DNA from 3 places in the Clostridium neuense genome. Region 1 is predicted to be linked to each of the others. Evidence: riboswitches for the same ligand, from Rfam matches in the RefSeq annotation. Region 1 holds a riboswitch; each other region holds the start of a gene.

Region 1 (6,800 bases):
CGAACCTATATTTACACTAAGCGTTGTATTCGTATTTGTCGGATTATTAGCAGCTTGTTCTGTTGTTATCTTTATAGTTACCGTACTGCTTCCTACAAGTCGTACATTTTTAGGGACATTTAATTTAGCCTTTACTTCTGTATCCCCTGTTATGCTGCTTAAATCAACCTCTTCTGTATCTATACTATTTATATCTGCAAGTTCGCTTTCACTTCCTATTACATCTACATAGTTTTGCTCAGGATAAACAGATTTTATACTTATTTTCGATGAAGGCTGCCCTTTAGTCTTTACATTTACAGCCACACTTTTAGCTTTTCTTATAGGTACACTGACATTTATGGTGCCAGGCTGTACCTTAACATCACTTATAAGATTCCCCTTAGCATCAACTGGCTGAGGTACAACCTTAAGCTCCGCATCACTGGTTAAATTGCTTACATTTACATTAACCTCTACATGATCTACTAACTGTATATTTTTTGCCGGACCACTTACAGTTACATTTCTTGGATTAACGGTAGCATCTGATGAGTAAAGCCCTATTTGAGGTCTGCCTTGTATGTTTGTAGTTACAGGAACAGTTTTTTGTGTGTACTCATCTAAATTAATATCAACCCATAAACTATCTGTCTGCACCACATTTATATTATCAGGATATTTTTCAATTTTTACAGGTATTCTGTTATCACCCTTCTTTAAAGCATAAGAGCTTAAATCTGCAACTAATTTAAAATCACTGGCCTTAACTGAATATACATCCATTGCATTGCCTTTTATTGTTAGATTTATATTAAAGTTTTGATTTGGTGAAAGGACAAGATTATTTTGTTTGAGCAAATCCTGATTCAAAACTTGTACCGTAACATTTTTAATCTTATATGTTTTTATAGGATTTTCATAATTATTTATATAAAGCCATAGACAAAAAGAAGCTATTAAACAGGCTATTCTTATAACTATTTGTTTTTTCCCGCTTTTCTCCATCTTTTCACCTTCTCCTTTAAAGCCGTTTTTCTGCTATATCTAATCCTTATTATCCTCATTAATATAGCTTTTAATTTTTCCTTACTATAATCTCTAGTTAATTTCCCATTTATAGCAAGAGATATGTTTCCAGTTTCCTCAGATACTATTATTACAAGTCCATCTGAGTTTTCCGATATGCCAATTCCTGCTCTATGTCTTGTTCCAAGCTTTTTATTTAAATCATTATTTGAAGTAAGTGGTAAAAAACATCCCGCTGCTGCTATTCTGCCATTTCTTATTATAGTAGCTCCATCATGTAAAGGTGTATTTACAACAAATATATTTTCTAAAAGTGCCGCCGAAACTATTGCATCTATCTTTGTTCCTGTACTTATTATATCCTCTAATCCAGTTTTTTGCTCTATTATAATAAGTGCTCCAGTTTTTTGTTCTGATAGGTTCCCAACACTGTTTACAATTTCATTTATTATCTTTTCATATTCTGCTTCATTTTCAAGTATATGATTTTCATTAAAAGCACTTCTGCCTAATTGTTCAAGTGCTCTCCTTATCTCAGGCTGAAATATAATGATTATAGAAAGAACACCTATTGTTATTGTTCTTTGCAATATCCAATTTAACATTGTAAGGTGCAAAAAATCGCTTATTGGAATTAAAAGTATAATTAAAAGTATTCCTTTTAAAAGCTGTACTGCTCTTGTTTCTTTTATAAGCATGTAACCTTTATAAAAAATGTATGATACCACGATAATATCCAGCACAGACCAAATTGTCATTCCTTTGATTGCGCTGTTTGCAATATGCATAAACTCCATATTTTCACCTCCTGTTCTTAATTTTTTTAACTTAATTGTAAAAAACATGATTGAACAAGCCTTAAAAAGTTCAGTAAATTCATATATATAATTATACACTACGTAAAGTTATTATAGTATAGCGAAATTATTATTTAAAATACCTTTTACAATTTTGCATTACCTTTTTCATATAATTCACAATCTTTTCCATAAAGTGTAATGCAAAAATTTATTCTTCATATAATCTTACTATAGGAGAATGTAAAAAATATAGATAAGCATTTAGGGAGGAATTATTATGAATATCAAGTCCATAAAACCAAAAACTCTTTTGTACATACTGCCTATCCTTGCAATAGTATTCTTAACAATTTTTATAGTTTATAGTCTATTTAATGTAAATAAGTATACCTCTAGTGAAAAAGCAATAGAAGGGATAACAAAGGAAATAACAAAGTTAAATGAGGCATCCTCAAACTTAAATTCAAAGGAACTAGATTCAAAGCAAACCGGAAAAGATATAGGAAAAATATCAGCTTCATTAACTGCAGAAGCTAATAAATTATCCAAGCTAAGCATAAATGATAAATATAAAATGGTAGTTTCCGATTTAAAGAACGGAATTAAAAACAACATTTTATTGTACAAGCAGCTTCAGTCCTGTGTAAACAATCCAGATGCTCCAGATATAGATACTGCAATGACATCACTTAATACTTACAGAGATTTATCCACAAAATATTATTCTAAAATTACAATAAACAATAAAAAGTTTTCTCTTCCCTCTGCTACTTTAAAATTTATAGATGCCTTTCAAACTTACTTTAGCGTAAGAAAAAGAACAAAAATTGATAAAAGCTTCCAAGCCTCAATGAGTAGTGATTTTGATATCACTATGGATAATGTGTGTGATCAATTTAAGCTTATAATGACCGATTTTTCTGACTATGCTACTAAGGCGAGAAAAAAGATAATAAGTTATGATTATGCTTTTGATAAAATAAGTAAAAACGATGCTGAATTTGTAAATTTAAAAAATAATTTTCAAAACATATCTGTTCCTTCAGGTAGACTTGAATCCTATAAAGCTTTTAACTTAGTTTTAAATGATTATATTTCTTATATGAATTATTTTACTTCTGCATTAAACTATGAGGCAAACTTAAAAGACAATGATTCGGCTTCCTATAAAGTAAATGATATATATAGTCAGTCTAAAGATGCTTTTAAAAAAGTTGATACAGACTATAAAAACTTTGAAAAAAAATACATTTCAGAAAAAAACAAATAAATTTTCTTTATTTTATTTTAACTCATGAATTATTTTTATGTTTTTGTGCATAATATCAATAGCCTAAGTTTAACAAAAACGGGGAAACCAAGTTTTGGGGTGAATCACATTTATGTGTAGGTTATGCCTTTACCGAACCCGTCAGCTAACCTCGTAAATAAAAGGAGGAAATTTAATGAAAAAAACTTTTTGGGCTATTGTTGTATTTATTCTTGTGGGAAGTTTTATATTTTCAAATCCCGTAAAAGCATTTTCACCAATTAAGGAGGGTTCAAAAGAGTATAAACTTTTACAATTTAAAAACAATACTAATGCAAAAAATTTGTATGATGAAAAGGTTGATGCAGTACAGGTTTTTAACTTTAACGGTCAATCAATTTACATTACAAATAAAGATGTAGACTTAATGGCTAAAGTTGTATACGCTGAAAGCTGCTCTGAACCTTATGAAGGTAAAGTTGCAGTTGCATCTGTAATTTTAAACAGACTTCAAAATCCGGAGTTTCCAAAATCGGTTACAGATGTTGTTAAACAAAAGTATGCTTTTTCCTGCGTCAAGGATGGAGACATTCCAGTAACACCAACCAAAGAATGTTACTCCGCAGTATTTGATGCTTTATCAGGAAAAGATCCTACTCCAAAAGCAATTTACTTCTATAACCCACAGTTATCAACATCCTCATGGATGAATAATATAAAAAAGTATAATGTAAAAATTATAGGCAAACATGTATTTTTTGTAGTACCTTAAAATACATTAAAGAGTAGTGTTTAGAAGTTCATTCTTAACTCTACTCTTTAATTTTACTCTCTATTCTGGTTTAAATATTCTACTGCATTAAGCGCAGCAACTTGACCTTCACCAGCTGCCTTCATATATTGATAAGGCCTTCCAGTGCAATCTCCTGCCGCATAACATCCTTGAATGTTAGTTTCCATTTTTCTGTTAACCTTAATATGCTTATCTTCCATTTCAAGTCCTGGGACAAGTTGTTCCGGAGGAGCACTATCCTTTAATACAAAAACTCCATCAGTAGCTATCTCTGTAGATCTCAAAATTAGCTTTTCAACTTTATTCTGTCCTATAATTTCAACAGGAGAATCCTTTACAAGCTCTATATTTGAGTTAAGCTGATATTCATCCTTATACATAGGAACATAATATACTTTAGATGCAATTTCACTTACATAGTTAGCTTCACTTTCAGCTTCCTTATTATAGCCTATTATTGCAACAATTTTTTCTTTATAAAGTGGTGCATCACACGTAGCACAGTATCCTACACCTCTTCCAAGAAGTATATCCTCTCCCTTTACTGGTTTTGTATGTTCCATTCCAAGGGCAAGAATTACTGTTTTGGCTTCATAGTTCTCCTTACTTGTCATAATTGAGAAATACTCACCCATAGCGTATATGTTATTGACTTTTTCCGCATTTATAGCTATATCCATTTTATCTATATGCTCTTTAAATTTATTTTTAAGTTCAGTACCTGGTAATCCAAAAAAGCCTAAGTAGTTATTAATTTTAGGTGCTAAAACTAAGCTCTTACTTAAATTATCATTTCCAAAAACTATCGTCTTCTTATTTCTAATTTTTGCATTAATGGCAGCTTCTAATCCTGCTGGTCCACTGCCAATAATAGCTATATCGTACCTATCCATATTGCTATACCAAATTTATATGTGTTTTTCTATTTCACTTATTATTGATTGCTTTGGTCTAAAACCAACAAGTGTATCTACAGGATTTCCGTTTTTAAAGATCATAACTGTTGGTATACTTGCAATTCCAAATTTACTTGCTGTATTTGGATTATCATCTACATTTACTTTTACAAACTTAGCTTTTTCGCTTAATTCTTCAGATGTTTCATCTATAACTGGTCCAAGCATTTTGCAAGGTCCACACCATGGGGCCCAAAAATCAACTACTACTAATTTTTCTGGTTCAGATACTTCACTTTCAAAATTTAAATCTCCTATTTCTTTTACCATAATTTATTCCTCCTTATATACCCCCATAGGGTATGCTCTTATTTATATATTTTACCACTTAATAGTACAAAGTCAATAATTTTTTCCTTAGAGGTTTAACTTATGCTTTTATTATACGGTACAAAGTTAAAGTTATACATGCATCACAAAAAAATTTAATGCACAATTCACAACTAATGAGGATTTTCCTCCATTTCACTACAAAAAATTTTTAAATATAATTTTTGCAGTGTTAACGTAGAAAAATACCTCTTAATTATGCTTTGTGCATTTTATTTTTAAATATATCATATTGCTTTTCACCACAGAAGTTAAATTGCATTTTCAGCCAAAATTAAATTGTTAACTGCATCTTCAATATCAATCCAATCATAAACTCGTATTATATTGTGATGTGATATTTTTCTATTATATGTTGTATCTATCAAAAACACTTTAAACCCTGCATTTGAAAGTTCCTCTGCATTATAAGGATTATCTTCAATAAAGACATCACATTTGAGTTCCTTAGCCTTTTTTACCTTATGATGTGTTCCTAATACAAATAATCTATCAAATTTAATATTTTTTCTATTTAAATAGGAAAAAGTGAGCATTTCAAGAGACTTCTCTCTAGCTGTTACAAAGAATACATTGTTGCTTAAATAAAACTTGTTTATTACATCCCTTGCTTTAAATCTTAATACATCTTTACTGTGATATTTAAATTTGTATTTTTCATAAAATTCATCATAATCACTTTGTGAAATTCCAATAACTTTTGAATACTCATATTGTGTAAAATCTTCATGCCTAACTATTTTATTAAAATGTTCAGCAGTTTTATCAAGCCAGTAATATGGATTGGTCAAGGTTCCATCAATATCAATACAAATATTTAAATTTTTCATATACAACTCTCCTTGTACAAAATTATATTTATATTGATATTATATTATTCTTATATTAAAGCCTCATTAACTTAATGTTAATTTGAAATTATGTTTTTTATTATAGAATTATTGTATATGGAATTTGGATAGCTATTTACAAGATTGCTTGCATAATTCTTAGCCTTTCCCTTATCTATATCTTTATAAATAACAGCAAGCTCATATAAAACAGTTTCTTCATAGCTCCCCGTTTTATAATTCGAATCATACAGTGTATAATATTTTATTGCGTTTTCTATATCACCTGAATTTTTATATGAAGTAGCCATAAAATATATTATATCCTTGTATAAATAATTGCTGCTTCCATAAGCATATGCTTTTAAAAAGTACTTTTCTGCATTTGCATAATCGCTTTTCTTAGCGTAACTACTTGCTGTTCCATAAAAATATGCTACTCCATCATTTTTAAGAATTTCTAAAGCTTTGTTAAGTATAACCTTGTCATTTATCCTAACATCTTTATCTTTAAAATTTTCTTCATAATAATATATTTTTTCATAGTCCTTATTGTTTATTGCATTCTGAAGTTCTGCCTCATCAAACTTAATTTGAGTTTTTACTTCCTTCTTTACTACCTTTTTGTTTTCTTTTTTAACAACCACTTTCTTTGGCTTTTTTAAAGAAACCTTAGGGGTATTTCTTAAATGTCTATTGTATATGTATATACTTCCTAAAACAATTAAAACTACTAACAAGGCTGCAGCTGCTGGTTTAAATAAAAGCCTAAAATTAAAATTTTTCTTTATAGCTCCAATATCCTCTAAATTTCTTTTGGTCTCAAGAGCCTTT
Region 2 (6,800 bases), on a different contig from region 1:
TTTTCCGTAATATGATGGACAGCTCCGCATACAGGACAAGGCTCACCCTCAATTAAATTTTTTCTTAAAGTTTGTGCTAAATTTTCAGTTTCAATTTTACGTACATATTCTTCAATTTCTTTTATATTATTTTTTATAATTTCTTTTTCCACATCGAATTTGACGCACTTTTCTTTAGACAAATTTATATTTTCATTACATCTAGTTAGAGCTTTAGTATACTCCTCATACTTGCCCCACTTATCTTTTGCATCTGCTAGCTTCTTTTGAAGGTTTAAAAGTGTATCTTGATTTCCCGGGCAATTTTCATTTATCTTTTCTAACTTAGCTTTTATAACATTTAAAGCTTCATCCTTTTCTTTAATGCCTTTAGATAAAATTTCAGATTTTTTATTTGAAGCTTCTATAGTAAGCTTAACAGTTTCAATGTCCTTAACCAAACTACTTTTTCTCTTAAAACTATTTTTATAATCATTTAAAATAACTATGCCTTCATTAACCTTTTTCTTGTAGTCCTCTGAAATCTTTAATTCCTCTAGCTTTTTTTCTCCTCTGCCAATAGTACTAGCTGTTTTATCCATAGCAGCTTTATTGTCATCAATATCCTTTTCTGTCTTTTGTGCTGCTACTTCAAGACTCTTAGCTTCATTTTCCAAGACGATTTTTTCATTTAATAATCTATCCAATATGTTTTTTTCGGCTATGGCATCAATAACCTTCTGCTTTTTTACGCTTAATTCTGGTAATTCCCTATCCTTTTTTTCACTTATGTAATTAAAGCTTTCACTTATTTTTTGCTTATTTTCTTTTATAGCTATTATTCTATTTTTTAAACTTTCAAGTTTAATGTTTGAATTTTTTATATCCTGAATAGTCTTCTCATAACTATCAATGTAAGGTTTTACCTTAAGTGCACTCTCGCCTTTAATAACCTTAATTTGTTTTTCCTCAATTTCTGGTTCTTTCTTTTTAAGCTCTTCCTGTTTTAAAGCACTAACCTTAAATTCATCTTGAAGCTGCCACAATTCCTTAGCTTCATTAAACTTTTCTTCCGCAGCCTTAAGTTCCTTTTTATAAACTTCACAGTTTTCTTTACTTTCTAAAAGATTTTTATTAACTTCCTCAAGCTTTTCTTCGCTTATATCCTCATAACCTTTAAGCTGTCCCTCAAGTATATTTGATTTTTGTCTTTCCTCTTTTATTTTTGATAAAAGCTTATATGATAGTTCATCACCATACTTTTGAAGATTGAATAACCTTTCAAGCATGTTTCTTCTGTCTTTTCCCTCTAGTTTTAAAAACTCGCTGAATTTTCCCTGCGGCAGCACTACAGTTCTTGTAAAATCCTCCAGCTTAAGCCCTATTATCTCCTCACATTTTTCAGTTACAAGCTTTGCGCCCTCTTCAAGTATGTTTTCAGCTCCATCCGTTATATCCACTATTTTTGCAGACTTGCTTCTTACACTTCCCGTTCTGTTATCTCTTCTAAATTCTCTGTCTACTAAATACCTTTTCACTTCACTGCCTGATATTTGAAACTCATAGCTTACATTTAAACTGCTGCAATTAGTGTTCATATAATTTGAACTTTTTCTTGCCACTTCCCCATAAAGTGCAAGGGTGATTCCATCTAAAATTGAGGATTTTCCACTTCCAGTAGGTCCAAATATACCAAAAAGTCCTCTCTTAGTAAGCTTTTCAAAATCAATTTCTTGAGTTTCTATAAAACTATTTAATCCTTTTATTTTAAGTCTAATTGGCTTCATTTTCCCCCTCCTTATCAGATACAATGGATAAAAGCAAATCCACCACCTCTTCCTGTGGCTCAACTTTTCTTTCTTTTAAATAAAATTCTTTAAATATGTCTTTAAAGGACTTTTCCGAAAAACTGTTTACATCAAACTTTTCATCATCTTTTCCTACAATTTTAGGCATGATTTCAAGTATATCCTTTTTAGCGCTTTTCATTTTTTTTATTTCATCTTCTCCTATGTACCTATCCGTTGTTATCTCAAGATATACCCAGCAGTCCTTATCCTTATTTTCTTCGCACTTTTCAATGGCTGCCTCTATGCTTTCACACTTCCAAACTTCTATTGGTTTATAAACTTTAAATTCAACTTCTTCAATTTTGCACTCTTCATGAGCTTTTACATCCACAATAAAACATTTCTTTTTAAAATTAATTTCCTTCTTGTTGTATTGAAGCGGCGAACCAGAATACCTAGCCCTTTTACTTGTCCCTGGTACTAACTGAGGTTTATGTACATGTCCAAGTGCAATATACTGCGCCTTTTCTGGAAAGCAACCTCCATCTACAATAAAACTTCCACCAAGTTGAACATTTCTCTCTGAGCCTGCTTCTTCGCTGCCCATAGTAAAAAGATGTGACACTACAAGATTTATAGTATCATCTTTAAATCTCGAACCAAGCCTATCAAATAACGTCTTTATTCTATCTCCATAGGTTTTAGCTTTTTCTTCTTCCTCATCCATTTCACCGTACAAAACCTCATTTAATCTCTTTTCACTTGGATATGGCACTGTTAAAATTACAGCCTTTTCATCTTTTATTTGTATCTCAATAAATCCTTCTCCTGCTTCTAAAACCCTTGAGTTTCCATACTCACCAGTAGAAACTACAGATTTTGGAGTACCAACCATTATAATTCCATGATCTCTTGCAAGAGGCCCTGCTGCAACAAGTCTCTCTGGATTATCATGATTGCCAGCTATAACAAGGGTTGTCCTTTCACCACTTGCTGATATTTTTTTTAGTGTATCATAAAACATTTTCTCCGCTCTTGCAGGAGGGTTTGAATTATCATAAATATCTCCTGCAATAACCACCATATCTATATTATTTTCCTGTACAATTTCAACAAAATCCTTAAGAAAAGCTTCCTGCTCATCCATACGACTGCACCCTTCTAAATTTTTACCAAGGTGCCAGTCAGAAGTGTGGAGTATTCTCAATAAAATCAGCTCCCTTTATTTTTAATAATTCCTGAAAATTTTATGTTAGCTATTTTTTAATTTTTAAGTCATCTTTATAAATAAGCGTCAACAGAAAATTAACCTTCACTGTACTCTTCAAAAAAATTAAATGTTACTAAAAACATTTCAGCCTAATTTAAGGCTTGTATGTAATTTTTCTATTTTCTTACCATCATTTTAACACAAATATTTAAAAAAATGTTACGATATATATTACTAGGGGTGGTTTTTGATGGGCATTATGGATAAAAAACATTTAACTATAATTTATGAAACAGCTATGGCTTTCTTATCAATTATTGTGGCAGTAATACTTATACTCGATTATTCTATAAAATTATCAAAAGAAATTGTTTACTGCTTTAATATGATAGATAACTTAGTTCTCATAATATTTGCTTTAGATTATTTTATAAGACTCTATTTTTCCAAAAATAAAAAGAAATTTTTCAAAGAAAATATAATTGATTTAGTAGCTATTATCCCTTTGGGGGCTATATTTCAAGCATTTAGAATCGCTGATATTTTTAAGATACTTAAAATTTTTAGATCAATAGTTTTTTTTGCAAAATTTAGATCTCATATAAACAGCTTTATTAAAACAAATAATTTTGGTTACATAATTTTTATAACAATTTTTGTTTTATTTTTAGGAACAATAGGCATGCATTTGTCTGAAGGGATACCACTTGGTAACGCTCTTTGGTTAAGCTTTGTAACTATAACTACCGTTGGCTACGGTGATTTATCTCCTTCAACCACTTCTGGAAAACTTATTGCTGGATTTTTAATGATTACTGGAATAGGTTTTTTGAGTATGCTTACAGGTACAATATCAACTTATTTCCTATCCAAAAATAGAAACAAAAGTTATAAGTATCAAGTTATAGAAAACATTAAAGAAGAATTGGACAATTTTGATAAATTAAGTGATAAGGATGTTGACAATATATGTAAAGTTCTAAAATCACTTAAATAGATTTTTCTTCTAATTTAAATATATTCATTACAAAATCATACAAATGAAAAACGCACACAAATTTGCGTACGCTTTTTGTAGTTTTAAAATCACACTACATTTCTAATGCTGCTTCATCATTGCCCATATATAAATCTTTTATAACCTTTGATAAATTTAAAACATCATTCATTTCATAAAAACCTAACTTATCTTTAATAAAATCAGCTGCATAAAGTGCACCTGATGCAAAAACTTTTCTTGAAAACGATTCATGAGAAATTACAAGTTTATCATATTCTCCAGCGATTAACACCTCATGTTTTCCAACTATGCCTCCAGCACGAACTGAATTTATAGGTATATTTTTATCAGAAATATTTTTTCCTGTATAATTTAAACCGTTTTCTATTTCCTTAGCTATTTTTATAGCTGTACCAGACGGAATATCTTTTTTATTTTTATAGTGAATTTCAGAAATTTGAAAATCATAGTTATTCAATAAAATAGTTGCTAGCTTTGTTAGAATCATAAGTACATTTACACCTCGAGTTATATTGGGAGCATAGACTATTCCTGTATTATTAATTGAAGCCACTTTTTCTATCTTCTTTATCTCCAATTCTGAAAATCCTGTAGTACCAATAACCATATTAACCTTCATTTTTGACACTATATCCAAATTTTCCAATGTTGCTTTAGGAGTAGAAAAATCTATTACAACATCTGGTTTAGTTTTTAAAATTACATTTTCCAAATCATCTGCACTTTCCACTTTAACTCCAATTTTTTCATTTCCTGTTAATTGTCCTAAATCTTTGTGTTTTTTTAAGCTTCCTAAACTACATATGGCTGCTACAAGCTCCATATTTTCTTGTTCCATTATCATGCGTGCAACTTCTTTTCCTGTTTTTCCAATGCCAATCAAGCATACTTTTATCATAAAAATTCCTCCTTTAAAATAATAATTATGTTAATAAAAATAAGCTGTAGAGAAGTATCCACAACTTATTAACTGCATGTACAGCAAAAGAACATGGTCTTATTTTTGTACATACAAAAACCTCCCTTCAACGCTTACGAGATTAGCTGTCGGATTCGGGTAGAAAAGATTAACCCTACTTACCATATTTTGATAAGATTCACCCCTAATTTGGTTCTCCCGCTTAAACAATTCAGCGTTATAATTATTCATTTTTCACAATAATTTCCATTATCTATAAAAAAGCATATCATTTCAACATATGTATGTCAATATATATGTGTTTCTAATTTGTGAATATTAAGATAATTTGCACAAATAAACAATTAATTAAACATAAGAAATACAGCAAATAATACAAAGCAATAATGCTTTTTAAACTTGTTACTTATGCACTATTACTTCGCATTCACTGTAGTACAATAAATGTGAAATAAGTTTATCACATGATTATCTAAACAACTTCAAAATCTCTTCCTCATTTAAACTTGAAAGGTTCTCTCCATTAGAAAGCTCATCTCCTAAAAGGCTTTCTGCGAGCTTTTTCTTTTCCTTTTGCAAAATTACAATTTTCTCTTCAATAGTGCCCTTTGCAATTAATTTTATAACTTCAACTACGTTCTTTTGCCCTATCCTATGTGCTCTATCTGTTGCCTGATCTTCTACAGCTGGATTCCACCAAGGGTCAAAATGCACAACTACATCCGCAGAGGTTAAGTTAAGTCCAGTTCCCCCAGCTTTTAAGCTTATTAAAAAAACAGAATTTTGCCCAGAATTAAAGGCTTTAACCATTTCCATTCTCTTCTCTGATGGCACACTTCCATCGAGATAGCTGTAATCAAGATTTTCTACTTTTATTCTTTTAGCTATATTCTTAAGAACAGAGGTAAACTGTGAAAATATAAGCACTCTGTGTCCTTCATCTATGCTGTGAAGTAGAAGTTCCGTGAGTGCTTCAATTTTAGCACTTGTTCCTGTATAATTTTCCATAACAACAGATGGGTCAAGGCAAATTTCTCTAAGCTTTGTTATATAAGCAAGTATTTCTATCTTGCTGCTTTTAAATTCTTCTTCCTTAACCTTCTTTTCAATTAAATTAACTGCATGCTTGGCATAAGTAGCATAAACCTTCTTCTGCTTATCATCCATATCAACTGTCATTATCTTTTCTATTTTATCTGGAAGCTCTTTTACAACGTCCTTTTTCTTTCTTCTTAATATAAATGGCTTTATGAGCCTATTTAAATCCTCAATGACCTCTGGTTCTTCTTTAAGCTTTTTGTAGTATCTGACGCTGAATCTTTTTTCATCATATAAATATCCTGGCATCAAAAAATCAAATATAGACCAAAGCTCCATAACAGAATTTTCTATTGGAGTTCCAGACAGGGCAAATCTATTTTGGGATTTTACCTTTTTAACCGTTAATGCATTTTGTGAATGCGGATTTTTTATATACTGTGCTTCATCAATTATGCAGTAGTCAAATTCAATGCTGCTGTATAAATTTAAGTCACGCTTTAAAAGATTGTAAGTGGTTATAACTGCATCGTAAATTTTTATATTTTTAAGTATCTCTTCTCTTTCCCCTTTGCTGCCGTTTACTGTTGCAACCTTCATATCCGGTGCAAAGGTTTCAAATTCCTGCTTCCAGTTGTATACAAGGGAGGTTGGGACTACGATCAAAGACTTTTTTCCTAAGTTAGACAGCAAAAAGGCGATAGTTTGAAAGGTTTTTCCAAGTCCCATTTCATCTCCTAGTATTCCTCCAAAGCCAAGATAATCAAGAGTTTTAAACCAGTTAAATCCAACTTCTTGATATTTTCTTAAGCTGCCCTTTAAATTTTTAGGAACTTTAAAAGT
Region 3 (6,800 bases), on a different contig from region 1:
GTCTATTACGTCAATTGCTTTGTCTGGTAAGAATCTGTCTGAAATATATCTATCAGATAATTTTACGGCGGCTTCAATTATGTCATCTGGTATTGTTACTTTATGGTAGTCCTCGTAATAAGTTTTAATTCCTTTTAGTATTTCTATAGTTTCTTCAGGAGAAGGTTCATCTACAAATACAGGTTGAAATCTTCTTTCAAGTGCAGAATCCTTTTCTATATATTTTCTATATTCTTCAATTGTTGTAGCACCAATTACCTGAAGCTCACCTTTAGCAAGAGATGGTTTTAAAATATTTGCAGCATTTAATGAACCACTTTCTGCATTTCCTGCACCTATAAGGTTGTGAATTTCATCTATTATAAGTATTATATTTCCGTATTGCTTTACTTCATCTATAATACCTTTCATCCTAGCTTCAAATTGTCCTCTAAATTGTGTTCCAGCAACTACTGAGTTTAATTCTAAAAGATAAACTTCAGTATCATAAAATCTTACGGGAACCTTTTTTTCAGATATTCTAACTGCTAAACCTTCAGCTATGGCAGTTTTTCCAACACCAGCTTCTCCTATTAGTATAGGATTATTTTTGGTTCTTCTATTTAAAATTTGAATGACTCTATCAATTTCTCGCTGGCGACCAATTACTCTGTCAATTTTATTGTTTTTGGCTTTATCTGTAAGATTAGTGCCATAAGCATCAAGATATTTTTTCTTTTTTGCTTTTTTTGGCTTAGAGTCTTTTTTATTTGAAGTGGTTTGTGAAAAGTTTTCTTCTTCTGGAATACCTTCTTGAACTTCGCCTGATACAGCATTGTTAAAAAGATTCATTATAGAATTTCCTGATTCATCTGAGATAATTTTATTTAAATCTATATTTCCAAGCATTTCATTCATTTGCTCGTTTAAGTTTTCAAAATCTTCTTCCTTCATATCTTTTGTATCAACCATTTGGGTTAGAGGCGAAATACCCATTTTTTTAGCACATGGAAGACATAAGCCAACTAAATCTTGTTTTCCATTTACAACTTTATTTGTAAAAATAACAGCTACATTTTTTTTGCATACTGAACATTTAATCATAAGTATCATCTCCAATATTCACGTTTACAACTATAAATTGCTTATATACATTATACCAGAAAAAAGCAATAAGTATATTAATAATCTTAAACTATATTATTAACATATAGAGAAAAGTAATTTTATTATTGAAAAAATTATAGGGTTACGCTAGAATTGTTTTGTATGGAGGGGTGTTAATGGCTATATATGATTTGATTGTTATAGGTGGAGGAGCAGCTGGACTTACATCAGCAATTTCGGCTAGAGAAGCTGGGATAGAGAATATACTTGTAATTGAAAGGGAAGATAATCTTGGTGGAGTTTTAAATCAATGTATACATAATGGATTTGGGGATGAAAATACTACAGGACCTGAGTATGCAGATAAATTAAAAAATAAAGCTATGAATATGAAAATAAGTTATAAAGTTAATACTACAGTAATTGATGTAGATAATAAAATGAACGTGACAGCTGTAAATGAAAGTGATGGAATACTGGAAGTTAGCGCAAAAGCTATAATATTTGCCGTTGGGTGTAGAGAAAAAACAAACAGTGGAATATATTTTCATAAATCACATTGTTGCGGGATATTTTCAGCTTTAACAGCACAAAAATTTATTAATATAGAAGGCTATATGCCTGGAAATAATGTTGTAATATTAGGTTCCGAGGATATTGCACTTATACTTGCAAGAAGAATGACTATAGAAGGAGCTAAGGTTAAGGCTGTAATTGAAAAGGGAACTAAGTGCATTGGGAGTAAAAAGAATGAGACAGAATGTTTAGCTGATTTTAATATTCCTTTTTTTACAAAACACGTAATAACAAAAATAAAGAGCAATGGAAGAATTGAAGGTGTTTATGTAGCAAGCTTAAATGGAGATAATAAAATAATTAAAGAGACTGAAAAACTTATTGAGTGTGATACTCTCATTTTGGCTTTGGGATTTGTGCCTGAAAATGAACTCATGATAAAGGCTAATGTTTCTGTTTCGAGGGTTTCTGGTTCACCATATGTGGATGAAAACTTAAAAACAAATGTAGATGGAATTTTTGCTTGTGGCAATGTTATTCATCAGCATGATTATGTAAAGAGTGTTTATGATGAAGCTTATAAAGCTGGTAAGAATGCAGCTCGTTTTATTTTGCAAGCATGAGTCAATAATAATTTACTGCAAGCGATTGCATGAATTAATATAGTATTTTATGGACAAAATTTAATGGAAAAGCTGCACAGATGATTACATTAAATTCTGTGCAGCTTATTTTAGGTGAATTTATTATCAAGCATACTTTTATTTTTGATACATTTTAGAGTAGTATTCTTCAAGCATTCTCTTAACAGAAAAATAATCTTTAGTAGATAAAATGCTATTTTTCATCATTTCAATCCACTTATTTCTGTCTGAATAAAAAGTAGGGATTACTTTATTAATTAGTACATCATATAATGCTTTTGAATCATGTTCATCTATGAATTTTATGTCCTCAGATTCAACACCATCTCCAAATTGCCAACCGTTGATACCATCTTTGCAAGCTTCAGGCCACCATCCATCAAGAATACTTACATTAAGTACGCCGTTCATGGCTGCTTTCATTCCAGAGGTACCGCTGGCCTCTAGAGGTCTTCTTGGGTTGTTAAGCCATATATCAGAACCATGAGTAAGCATTCTTCCAATTGTCATATCATAATTTTGTAAAAATACAACCGAATTTGGATATTTCCTTGAGAATTTAACCAAGTTTTCAACTATACCCTTACCTATATCATCAAGTGGATGTGCTTTACCTGAAAATACTATTTGAATTTTTCCTTCTCTAAGTAATGGATCAATTATATCCTTATTTGTAAATAATAAATCGCTTCTCTTATAGGGTGCAGCACGTCTTGAGAAACCTATTAAAAGTGCATCCTTATCCAGTTTTACTCCGTTTCTTTCATAAACAAAATCTATCAAAGCTTCTTTATTTTTCATATGTTCGTTCCATAAAGCGTCTTTATCATCATTTTTAGCAGCAGAAATCATATTTTCATCTACCCAAGTTGGAAGATGAATAGCATTTGTAATTCCTATTATTTCAGATCTTCTAGAAACATCTTTCCACATTTTGTTTGCAGTCTCTTTATGAAGCTGAGCTACTGCATTTGAAATTCTTGAAAGTCTAAGAGCTCCTACAGTCATGTTAAAAGGGGAACCTCCAAGAGATACTAATTGTTCAATGGTTAAACCATTATTTGCACCCATATACATTAATCTATCAATAGTATGTGATTCATTTCCCTGGACTATAGGAGTATGAGTAGTAAATACGATTTCATCTTTTGATTTTTCTACAGCCTCATCAAAGGATAAACCTGAATCCATCTTTTCTTTAATTAACTCAAATCCAGCAAAAAGTGCATGACCTTCATTAAAATGATATACATCAACATCAATTCCTAGAGCTCTTAAAGCCCTTATACCACCTATGCCAAGAACTATTTCTTGAGCTATTCTTTCTTCTCCAAACCAACCATAAAGTTGTCCTGTTATCCAAGTATCTTCATTTTCAGGAAGGTCAGTATCCAGTAGATAAAGAGGGGCTGTACCAAATTTATCAAGAAGCCATACTTTGCATATTACATTTCTTTGTCGAATTTTAACATTGATTTTTACTCCAGTATCCTTTAAAAAATCATATTTGTAATTTTTATAAGAATCATAAGCTTTATCATTTTCATCTATATATTGATCGCTATATCCTTGTTTCCATTTCAAGCCTATACCTACCATAGGATATTCATAATCTTTTGCACCTTTCATGTAATCTCCGGCCAATATTCCAAGTCCACCTGCGTAAGTTCTCATGGAAGCATCAACTGCATATTCCATACAAAAATAAGCTACTTTCGGTAAAGTTTTATTCATAATAAGTTACACACCTTTCTTAAATATTATAAATTAATAGTTAGAATTAACTTTTGGTTTAATACAATATTTTATAGGTTATAAGTTTATTTCTTCTACATTTAAAATAATGTTCCTCTTTAAAATTGTCATATTTATTAAAAAATTGTTATGATGATCTATGTAATTATATATTTGCCCATGTTATTATGTTTAAAGTTCATAAATAAAGTATAGATTGTGCAATCGATTGCATTTATACTATAACATTATTTTATTATGACTTCAAGAGAAATATTATCAAAATTTTTTAAAATATATTGGGAAGCTCTGTTTTAAAAATAAACTATTAAAAACTTAAAGTTTAAGAGTAAAATCTTTATAAAAATAAAATTCCAGAGGAAGCTAAATCCTCTGGAATTTTATTCTGTACTTTAAGCACTTCTATAGATTTAATTGTAGAATTTATAAATACAGTTTAAACTCTAAAAGCAATACTTAAAAAGCAAATATTAATTTACCTGAAATTAAAGATACAGGTTTTGCCCTAAGCCAACTATTTGTTGCAGTATTATCATAGAAGTATAGTGCTCCATTTGTTGGGTCAGCACCTCTAAGAGCTTCCTTTGCTGCACTTAGTGAACTTGCGGTTGCAGCATTATTTATCATGCCATTTTCAACTGGAGTGAATTGGTAGTATCCAGAATCAGTGTCATAGATAACCTTTGTAATAGTATTTGGGAATGTACCGCTTTTGACTCTATTAACTATTACTGCTCCTACTGATTTCATTGCAGTATAGCTCTCACCGCCAGCTTCTGCATTTATAAGTCTTGCAAGTAAATCAACTTCGGCATTAGTACATGAAATTACATAAGGTGATGCTATAACCTGCGACTGTGAACTACTGTTTTTAGCAGGAATAGCTAAAGTTTGTCCAGGATAAATGTAATCTGACCATATGTTATTTGCCCATCTAAGATTACCTAAAGTTACACCAAATTTTTGAGATATAAGATAAAGTGAGTCACCACTTTTAACCGTGTAAACGGTATCTGGAACCTTTATAGTTTGTCCAGGATATATGGTGCTTCCAGCTAAATTATTATATTCCATTAGGTAATTTGTATTTGTACTATAGCTTCTACTTATAGTGTAAAGTGAGTCACCACTTTTAACGCTGTAGGTTGCAGCATGTACATTGTTTGAATTTGCTCCAGCTATGGCTATAAAAGCACCAATAGCTAAAAATTTTAATTTATTCATAAGTATCCTCCTTCTATTTTGCCTCCGAGGTTAGCTTGCGGGTTCGGGTTGAAGGCACCCTATCTTTAGGAACATATGTTTAAACTATATAAAAGCTTTAAAAGTTTTTTTGTCAATTATTTAGCTTGTTATATGTTGTTCTAAAGAATTCACCCAAATGTGATCCCCCGTACTTCATTTAGAAGATTCGGCAAGTATAGTTGACATTCTAACATATACTTTAGAGCAAAACTATGTAGTATTTATGGTAATTAAGTAAATACAATTTTAAAGTCACAAAAATATAACTTAATTGTATTCACATATAAAGCCTTACATGGATAAATTTTGAAGGAATATTTTCTTTTTCTTGCACAGTAGAAATAAATAATCTAAAATGGTATTAATAAAGAAAAAGTTTTGGAGATGATTTTATGACTGAAAAAATGTTTTATGATGACCCATATATATGCCAGGGAGAAGCAAAAATAGTAGATGTAGTGGAGAAAAATAATAAATATGAAGTTATTTTAGATAAAACCCCATTTTATCCAGAAGGTGGAGGTCAGCCTTGTGATTTAGGGACTATAAATGGAATACCAGTTGAGTTTGTTCATGAGAAGGATGATGTGATTTATCATGTTATGAGTAAAAAACCTGATGGAGAAATAGCAGAATGTAAAGTGGATTTCCAAAGAAGGAGAGATAACATTCAACAGCATACAGGAGAACATCTTTTATCAGCAGCATTTTTTAAATTATATAAGGGTGTTAATTGCGGCTTTCATATGGGAGAAGATTACATAACGATTGATATTGATATGGAAGAAGTAACTGAGGCTATGGTTCAAAAGGTTGAAGAAGAAGTAAATAATTATATTTATATGAATGTGCCTACAAAAACTTATTTTATGAGTAAAGCTGAAGCACAAAAGCTTCCTCTTAGAAAGGCTATAAAGGCAGAGGGAAGGATAAGGATAGTTCAGCTTGGCGATGTTGATTATAGTGCATGTTGTGGGACTCATGTTGTTAGAACAGGTGAAGTAGGTATTGTAAAGATATTAAAAACTGAAAAATATAAGGGAATGACAAGAGTTTATTTTAAGTGCGGAGAAAGAGCACTTAAGCATATTATGAAAGAACATGATATAATAGGTAAGCTTCAAAAATCTTTTTCTACAGAGGAAGATAAATTAGTTGATAGAGTAAATTCTCAAAACGAAGAAATTGCAAATCTTAGAAAAGAGATTGCCGAATATAAGAAAAACGAAGCAAAAATACAGGCAGAAAAACTTTTAAAGTCTTTGCATTCTAAATTTATATCAGCGGATTATGAAGATAAGGATTTTGATTTTATAGAAGGGGTATATGATTGCTTAAAAGATGAAGAAGCAGTTATTATATTGACGTCAGGTAAAGATAACAGAATTATTTTTGCACAAAATTCTATAGATAATGTACAGTGTGGGAAGATATTCAAGGAAAACATAAAGGAATTCAATGGTAGAGGTGGTGGAAGTCCTAAGAGAGCACAAGCAGCTTTTTCAAATAAAGAAGATTTAGATAGGTTTGTGGAATTCTTAAAAAGAAAGGTAT

The links. A riboswitch is a leader RNA that binds a small molecule or an ion and turns the genes downstream of it on or off. The one in region 1 is predicted to bind cyclic di-AMP.
Region 2: linked by a shared signal. The riboswitch ahead of dapB (4-hydroxy-tetrahydrodipicolinate reductase) and the one ahead of ACJDT4_RS01845 (cell wall hydrolase) in region 1 are both predicted to bind cyclic di-AMP.
Region 3: linked by a shared signal. The riboswitch ahead of ACJDT4_RS08105 (cell wall hydrolase) and the one ahead of ACJDT4_RS01845 (cell wall hydrolase) in region 1 are both predicted to bind cyclic di-AMP.

What each region holds. Positions count from the first base shown of each region.
Region 1 is NZ_JBJIAA010000001.1:422,410-429,209, forward strand. It holds gene ACJDT4_RS01830 (CdaR family protein) at 1-987, opposite strand, end outside; gene cdaA (diadenylate cyclase CdaA) at 960-1,805, opposite strand; gene ACJDT4_RS01840 (hypothetical protein) at 2,086-3,078, shown strand; cyclic di-AMP (ydaO/yuaA leader) riboswitch at 3,130-3,250, shown strand; gene ACJDT4_RS01845 (cell wall hydrolase) at 3,254-3,829, shown strand; gene ACJDT4_RS01850 (NAD(P)/FAD-dependent oxidoreductase) at 3,883-4,743, opposite strand; gene trxA (thioredoxin) at 4,759-5,076, opposite strand; gene ACJDT4_RS01860 (5' nucleotidase, NT5C type) at 5,388-5,966, opposite strand; gene ACJDT4_RS01865 (tetratricopeptide repeat protein) at 6,044-6,800, opposite strand, start outside.
Region 2 is NZ_JBJIAA010000002.1:113,787-120,586, forward strand. It holds gene ACJDT4_RS02900 (AAA family ATPase) at 1-1,766, opposite strand, end outside; gene ACJDT4_RS02905 (exonuclease SbcCD subunit D) at 1,753-2,976, opposite strand; gene ACJDT4_RS02910 (potassium channel family protein) at 3,230-3,976, shown strand; gene dapB (4-hydroxy-tetrahydrodipicolinate reductase) at 4,071-4,898, opposite strand; cyclic di-AMP (ydaO/yuaA leader) riboswitch at 5,015-5,146, opposite strand; gene ACJDT4_RS02920 (SNF2 helicase associated domain-containing protein) at 5,388-6,800, opposite strand, start outside.
Region 3 is NZ_JBJIAA010000006.1:39,800-46,599, reverse strand. It holds gene ACJDT4_RS08120 (AAA family ATPase) at 1-1,083, opposite strand, end outside; gene ACJDT4_RS08115 (NAD(P)/FAD-dependent oxidoreductase) at 1,263-2,225, shown strand; gene glgP (alpha-glucan family phosphorylase) at 2,364-3,980, opposite strand; gene ACJDT4_RS08105 (cell wall hydrolase) at 4,458-5,225, opposite strand; cyclic di-AMP (ydaO/yuaA leader) riboswitch at 5,230-5,428, opposite strand; gene ACJDT4_RS08100 (alanyl-tRNA editing protein) at 5,639-6,800, shown strand, end outside.